2 regions of the Bacillus cereus group sp. RP43 genome follow, and region 2 is predicted to be linked to the other one. Evidence: a T-box and tRNA genes for the amino acid it is inferred to sense, from the RefSeq annotation. Region 2 holds a T-box; the other holds one or more tRNA genes.

Region 1 (3,385 bases), 3.9 Mb from region 2:
GTTTAAAGCAACAAATTTGGCTTCTTTTATTTCTTCAGGTTGAATTTTTATTTCACCACTAACATATGCTACTTTAAAAACAACAGCTACAATATGCATAGAAGCGTTATAATAAATCCCTGTGACTCCGATTGGTTTCACCGTTAATCCTGTTTCCTCCATTATTTCTCTACAAACAGCTTGATCGAGTGCTTCTCCTTCTTCTCTGTCCTCCTGGCATTTCCCACGTATCAGCTCGCCAGTGCACTTTCGTTAAAAGCACCTCATTCTTTTCATTTGTTAAATAACCTGCTACGGCAACAATATGCTTTGGTGTTTTATGCTCCACAGAAATACCTCCTAGAAATACGATTATTTAAAATGCAAACCTATAACCATCTTCCCTAACAGCTACAAAATACCTTTAATACTTTACCACCTTAATTAACTCCATAAAAAAAGACCCTATCCGTTAAACGAAAGGGTCTCCTGTCTTTTATTATTCTCCTAGGTCTACGTTGTGGTAAACCTGTTGTACATCTTCTAAATCTTCTAATGCATCAACCATTTTTTCAAATTGTTCTTGAGCATCTTCAGGAAGTTCTACATCACTTTGTGCAAGCATTGTTAATTCTGCAACTGTAAATTCTTCAACACCAGCATCTTTAAGTGCAGATTGTACTGAATGGAACTGATCAGGTTCAGCATAAACGATAACAGAATCTTCTTCTTCTAGAATGTCACGTGCATCTACATCTGCTTCCATTAAGATTTCAAGAACCTCATCTGACGTTTTACCTTCAAGACCGATAACAGCTGTCGCATCAAACATGTAAGCCACAGAACCATTTACACCCATGTTACCACTGTTTTTGCTAAATGCAGCTCGTACATCTGCTGCAGTACGGTTTACGTTATTTGTCAGTGTATCTACAATTACCATAGATCCATTTGGTCCAAAACCTTCATAACGAAGCTCGTCATAATTTTCTTCTGAACCGCCTTTTGCCTTTTCAATTGCACGGTCAATAATTGTTCTTGGTACGTTGTATGTTTTCGCACGCTCTAATACGACTCTTAGTGTTTGGTTTGATTCTGGATCTGGCTCGCCTTGTTTTGCTGCCACATAAATTTCACGTCCAAATTTCGCGTATATACGGCTTGTATTTGCATCTTTTGATGCTTTTTTGTCTTTAATATTATTCCATTTACGGCCCATACTTTCCACTCTCTTTCCCATTTTAAATCTACATAAAAATATTAATATGAAATATAATGTGTATTCAACACATTTTTAAAAGAAATATAAAAAGTTCATTTTTGATTCATATTACAGACATAATATAAATCACTATCATTTTGTTCTTTCGACAAGTTATATTATACATGAATTCCTAAGTTTATTACGAATTTTAGAATCATATAGAATAATTTAACAAAAAAGACTCTAACATTTCTGTTAGAGTCTTTTTTAAGTCACCGATACCGATGGTCGGGGTCGAACCGACACTCCCGAAGGAACACGATTTTGAGTCGTGCGCGTCTGCCAATTCCGCCACATCGGCATAAAATAAAGGCGGCAACCGGATTTGAACCGGTGGTAAAGGTTTTGCAGACCTCTGCCTTACCACTTGGCTATGCCGCCATATGAAGTTAAAATGGAGCGGAAGACGGGATTCGAACCCGCGACCCCAACCTTGGCAAGGTTGTATTCTACCACTGAACTACTTCCGCAAAAATGGCTGGGCTAGCTGGATTCGAACCAGCGCATGACGGAGTCAAAGTCCGTTGCCTTACCGCTTGGCTATAGCCCACCGAAGTTTTACTTAATTATATGTAAGTATCCATTAATTTATTTATAATTTTAAAAAATAAAATGGGGCGACTGATGGGAATCGAACCCACGAATGCCGGAGCCACAATCCGGTGCGTTAACCACTTCGCCACAACCGCCATGTTGTGTTTATATATTTGGCAGGGGCAGTAGGAATTGAACCCACACTGGAGGTTTTGGAGACCTCAGTTCTACCTTTAAACTATGCCCCTATGTAAAATGGTGGAGGGGGGCAGATTCGAACTGCCGAACCCGAAGGAGCGGATTTACAGTCCGCCGCGTTTAGCCACTTCGCTACCCCTCCGAAACTTACATGGTGCCGGCTAGAGGACTTGAACCCCCAACCTACTGATTACAAGTCAGTTGCTCTACCAATTGAGCTAAGCCGGCATATTTTATTAAAATGGTGGCTCGGGACGGAATCGAACCGCCGACACGAGGATTTTCAGTCCTCTGCTCTACCGACTGAGCTACCGAGCCTTATTAAAATGGCGGTCCCGACCGGGGTCGAACCGGCGATCTCCTGCGTGACAGGCAGGCATGTTAACCACTACACCACGGGACCATTTGGTTGCGGGGACAGGATTTGAACCTGCGACCTTCGGGTTATGAGCCCGACGAGCTACCGTACTGCTCCACCCCGCGACAATATTATTCATATAATTTATATGGTGGAGGATGACGGGATCGAACCGCCGACCCCCTGCTTGTAAGGCAGGTGCTCTCCCAGCTGAGCTAATCCTCCAAAAGTGGTGACCCGTACGGGATTCGAACCCGTGTTACCGCCGTGAAAGGGCGGTGTCTTAACCACTTGACCAACGGGCCAAATATTATAAATTCCTTATGGCGGAGAGCAAGGGATTCGAACCCTTGATACGCTTGTGACGTATACACGATTTCCAATCGTGCTCCTTCGGCCAACTCGGACAGCTCTCCAATGGCTCCGCAGGTAGGAATCGAACCTACGACCGATCGGTTAACAGCCGATAGCTCTACCGCTGAGCTACTGCGGAATAATATTGCCTGGCAACGTCCTACTCTCACAGGGACAAGGTCCCAACTACCATCGGCGCTAGAGAGCTTAACTTCCGTGTTCGGTATGGGAACGGGTGTGACCTCTCTGCCATCATTACCAGACATTATTCTTTTGAGACAATAATTATTATAACTTATTCAAACTGAAAGTCAATAAGTTTTTTATATTCTCTCAAAACTAGATAACGTTGCTTCATATTATATGGTTAAGTCCTCGATCTATTAGTATTCGTCAGCTCCACATGTCGCCACGCTTCCACCTCGAACCTATCAACCTGATCATCTTTCAGGGATCTTACTAGCTTACGCTATGGGAAATCTCATCTTGAGGGGGGCTTCATGCTTAGATGCTTTCAGCACTTATCCCTTCCGCACATAGCTACCCAGCTATGCCCTTGGCAGAACAACTGGTACACCAGCGGTGCGTCCATCCCGGTCCTCTCGTACTAAGGACAGCTCCTCTCAAATTTCCTACGCCCACGACGGATAGGGACCGAACTGTCTCACGACGTTCTGAACCCAGCTCGCGTACCGCTT
Region 2 (3,385 bases):
TTCAGCACTTATAAGTTGGTATCAGGGGAGTAATTTAATAGATTATCCTGATGAATGGAAATATAGCGCTAAGTTTACGAATCACTTTAAAGGTACCGTTTCAAATTACCAAGATATTTATCAAATCGATTTCTTTATATATGCGGCAAAGTTTTATCCAACAGCATTTATCGTTATGTTAATTAGCTTACTTTATATGCTCGTATTAATTTTTCATATTCTATTTAAAAGAAATCATGAGGCAATCTAAATGTATAAATAAAAAAACCCGAATCATAGACTTTTCAGCCTACAATTCGGGGTACTATTTGTTTTAAATTCTTTTTTGATTAGTAACGAATTAAGAAATATTTCTTTTTACCGCGGCGAATGATTGTAAATTTACCTTCGATGCGGTCGTTTTCAGTTACAACATAATCTAATGCTTGTGTACGCTCACCGTTTACGTAGATTGCACCGTTCGTTACATCTTCACGTGCTTGACGTTTAGATGGTGAAATTTTGCTTTCTACAAGTAAGTCGATTAATACTGTATCTTCTGCAGTACGTTCTACAGATGGTACATCTTTGAATCCTTGCTCGATTTCGCTTGCAGTAAGTTCTGCTACAGAACCACTGAATAATGCAGCTGAAATTTTAATTGCTTGCTCTAACGCTTCTTCGCCGTGAACAAGTTTTGTCATTTCAGATCCTAATGCTTTTTGTGCTGCACGTTTTTCTGGTGCTTCAGTTACTTGCTTCTCAAGCTCAAGAATTTCTTCATGAGATAAGAATGTGAAGTATTTTAAGTATTTAACTACATCGCGGTCATCTGTATTGATCCAGAATTGGTAGAACTCATAAGGAGTTGTTTTCTCTGGGTCTAACCAAATTGCGCCGCCCTCTGTTTTACCAAACTTCGTACCGTCAGATTTTGTAACAAGCGGAATTGTTAAACCGAATGCTTTCGCATCTTCTTCTGATTTACGGATTAATTCAAGACCAGCTGTAATGTTACCCCATTGATCACTACCACCGATTTGTAAGCGGCAATTATGGTGTTGGTATAAGTTTAAGAAGTCGTATGATTGTAAAATCATATAACTAAACTCAGTGAATGAAATACCAGTCTCTAAACGAGATGCTACTGTATCTTTTGCTAACATATAGTTTAAACCGAAGTTTTTACCGATATCGCGTAAGAATGAAATTACATCTAAGTTACCAAGCCAATCATAGTTATTAGCCATTGTTGCTGGGTTTTCCACGTTTTCAAACTCTAAGAAGTTTGAAAGTTGGTTTTTAATGCTTTCTGTGTAGTAAGCAACTGTATCTTTCGTATTTAATGTACGCTCTGCTTTTTTACCACTTGGATCACCGATCATACCAGTACCACCGCCAACAAGTGCGATTGGTTGGTGACCAGCTAATTGGAAACGACGTAACATTAATACTGGTAACATATGACCAATATGTAAGCTATCCGCTGTCGGGTCGAAACCACAGTATAATTTAACGCTTTCTTTTTCTAATAATTGCTCTAATCCTTCAGCATCTGTTTGCTGATTAATTAGCCCGCGAAATTCAAGATCTTGTAAAATACCCATGTCCTACATACTCTCCTTTAAGTTCATTACTGGCGTGAAGGTTGAAAACATAAAAAAATCGCCCCTTCAAATAAGGGACGATTTTAATCATCGCGTTACCACCCTAGTTGCAGGCAAAAAAAGCCTACCACCTTATTTTTATAACGGCTTAGCACCGTCTTTTCCCTTTTGAATACAATTCAATCGAAAAAAGATGCTCTAGGGGCGTAATTCGCGATCATCTATGTGCTGATTTTCACCGACCATCAGCTCTCTAAAACAGGGAAATGATCACTACTTCTCCCTTTCCACGCTCAATTATTCATATACTTTTCTTTATATCATTATTTACTAGTATGTGTCAAATTGAAGAAAATAGGAAATTTAATTCGAATTATAAAAGTCTTTTACGTTATAGAAATTATTAAATTCCTCTTTCGTCCCTTTTGTAAATTCCATTCTTCCTGAAGCAGTATCTTCTGGACTAAAATAATAAAGCATTCCATCTTTTAATTCTAATGTTGTCATTACATTTTTCCCGCGATCAGTCACGTAGAAATTCACAGTATCTCTTTTATGATTTACGACATTTCCTTGAATAACTTTTTCTTTTCTTCCTTTATCATAGAAGACCATTTCAATATATTCATCGTTTATTTCTCGAATTTGAATATAGTTATGATATTTTTCCGTATACCAATAACCTTTCATCGTATTAAACGGAGATGAATTCATATAAATAAGAACAATACTACTAATGATAATTAAGAAAGCAAGCAAACCTCTTTTTACTAATTTTTGCTCCCATAACATAGCCATCTTACTCTTTACAGGTAATTTTTCTTTATTGTCTACTTCAGTCACGAAATCATCTTTTCTTACTTTCTCTAAATAATGACCACAACCGCTACAATAATTATCGTAATCTTGAATTTTTCTTCCACAATTAGAACAATGTCTCACTTTTCCCACCTCTATTCCACATTAAACATTAATATATTAACATAAAACGCCATAATAAATGGAATAATTTTAGATCTAACAAAAAAACATACCGTTTTCAAATACGGTATGTTTTTCACTCAAACTAATAATAGTATTATCAGCAAAGAAAGAACTGGAACACCAACTAATAACGATACATGGAACAAAACCGATAAATCATTCCCAATCGTCGCTTCCACAGGATCTTTCGCCGGAGAAGCAAGAAATCCAAGTAATCGATCGAAGCGACTTACCGTTTTTGGAAAATCTGGTATTTCTACATGGTCACTATCTAAATGCTGCTTTAATTTATATTCATTCTTAAAAGGATTTTCGCTCAATTTCATCCACCTCCAGCAATTGTTTCAATTTCTTTATCCCGTTATGAAGTCTCGATTTCACTGTTCCAACAGGAATATCCAGTACCTCTGCAATCTCTTTTTGCTGCATATCATGATAATAAAAAAGGATGAGGACAGCTCGCTGTTCTTCAGGAACTTTCAAAATTGCGTCCCTTACAGTAAGACGGTCTTCTTGTGAAAACTCTACCTCCTGAACTGGTACTAAAAATGGTAAGAGCGTCCTCCACTTTTTTCTTCTATTTAATTTATTAATCATAAGACGATAACCGATTTGAAATAAATACGTTTTTATTTTACCCTTTTCAGGTTCATACATATGTTTCTTTCGTTCTAACGTCAAAAACGTATCTTGCACAAGGTCGATACTTAATTGTTCATCTCGGTTAAAGCGATACAAAAATGTATATAGCGCTGGTTTAATTAAAACGTATAGTTTTTCCCCAGCCTGCTTATCTCCCTTTTGGTACGCAAGCA

The links. A T-box is a leader RNA that pairs with one kind of tRNA and senses whether it is charged. The one in region 2 lies ahead of tyrS (tyrosine--tRNA ligase), so its partner is inferred to be a tRNA-Tyr.
Region 1: it encodes a tRNA-Tyr, which carries the amino acid that the T-box ahead of tyrS (tyrosine--tRNA ligase) is inferred to sense. The anticodon was not compared.

Annotation. Positions count from the first base shown of each region.
Region 1 is NZ_JARVHQ010000001.1:4,634,091-4,637,475, forward strand. It holds partial or broken gene QCI75_RS24060 (NUDIX hydrolase) at 1-328, opposite strand, end outside; gene QCI75_RS24065 (YebC/PmpR family DNA-binding transcriptional regulator) at 479-1,198, opposite strand; tRNA gene QCI75_RS24070 (tRNA-Leu) at 1,463-1,544, opposite strand; tRNA gene QCI75_RS24075 (tRNA-Cys) at 1,554-1,624, opposite strand; tRNA gene QCI75_RS24080 (tRNA-Gly) at 1,639-1,713, opposite strand; tRNA gene QCI75_RS24085 (tRNA-Gln) at 1,719-1,793, opposite strand; tRNA gene QCI75_RS24090 (tRNA-His) at 1,857-1,932, opposite strand; tRNA gene QCI75_RS24095 (tRNA-Trp) at 1,952-2,025, opposite strand; tRNA gene QCI75_RS24100 (tRNA-Tyr) at 2,034-2,117, opposite strand; tRNA gene QCI75_RS24105 (tRNA-Thr) at 2,128-2,203, opposite strand; tRNA gene QCI75_RS24110 (tRNA-Phe) at 2,218-2,293, opposite strand; tRNA gene QCI75_RS24115 (tRNA-Asp) at 2,303-2,378, opposite strand; tRNA gene QCI75_RS24120 (tRNA-Met) at 2,382-2,458, opposite strand; tRNA gene QCI75_RS24125 (tRNA-Val) at 2,483-2,558, opposite strand; tRNA gene QCI75_RS24130 (tRNA-Glu) at 2,564-2,638, opposite strand; tRNA gene QCI75_RS24135 (tRNA-Ser) at 2,658-2,749, opposite strand; tRNA gene QCI75_RS24140 (tRNA-Asn) at 2,752-2,826, opposite strand; rRNA gene rrf (5S ribosomal RNA) at 2,835-2,950, opposite strand; rRNA gene QCI75_RS24150 (23S ribosomal RNA) at 3,051-3,385, opposite strand, start outside.
Region 2 is NZ_JARVHQ010000001.1:772,308-775,692, reverse strand. It holds gene QCI75_RS04025 (YjdJ family protein) at 1-250, shown strand, start outside; gene tyrS (tyrosine--tRNA ligase) at 330-1,586, opposite strand; T-box leader at 1,657-1,885, opposite strand; gene QCI75_RS04015 (zinc ribbon domain-containing protein) at 1,950-2,537, opposite strand; gene QCI75_RS04010 (hypothetical protein) at 2,648-2,890, opposite strand; gene QCI75_RS04005 (RNA polymerase sigma factor) at 2,871-3,385, opposite strand, start outside.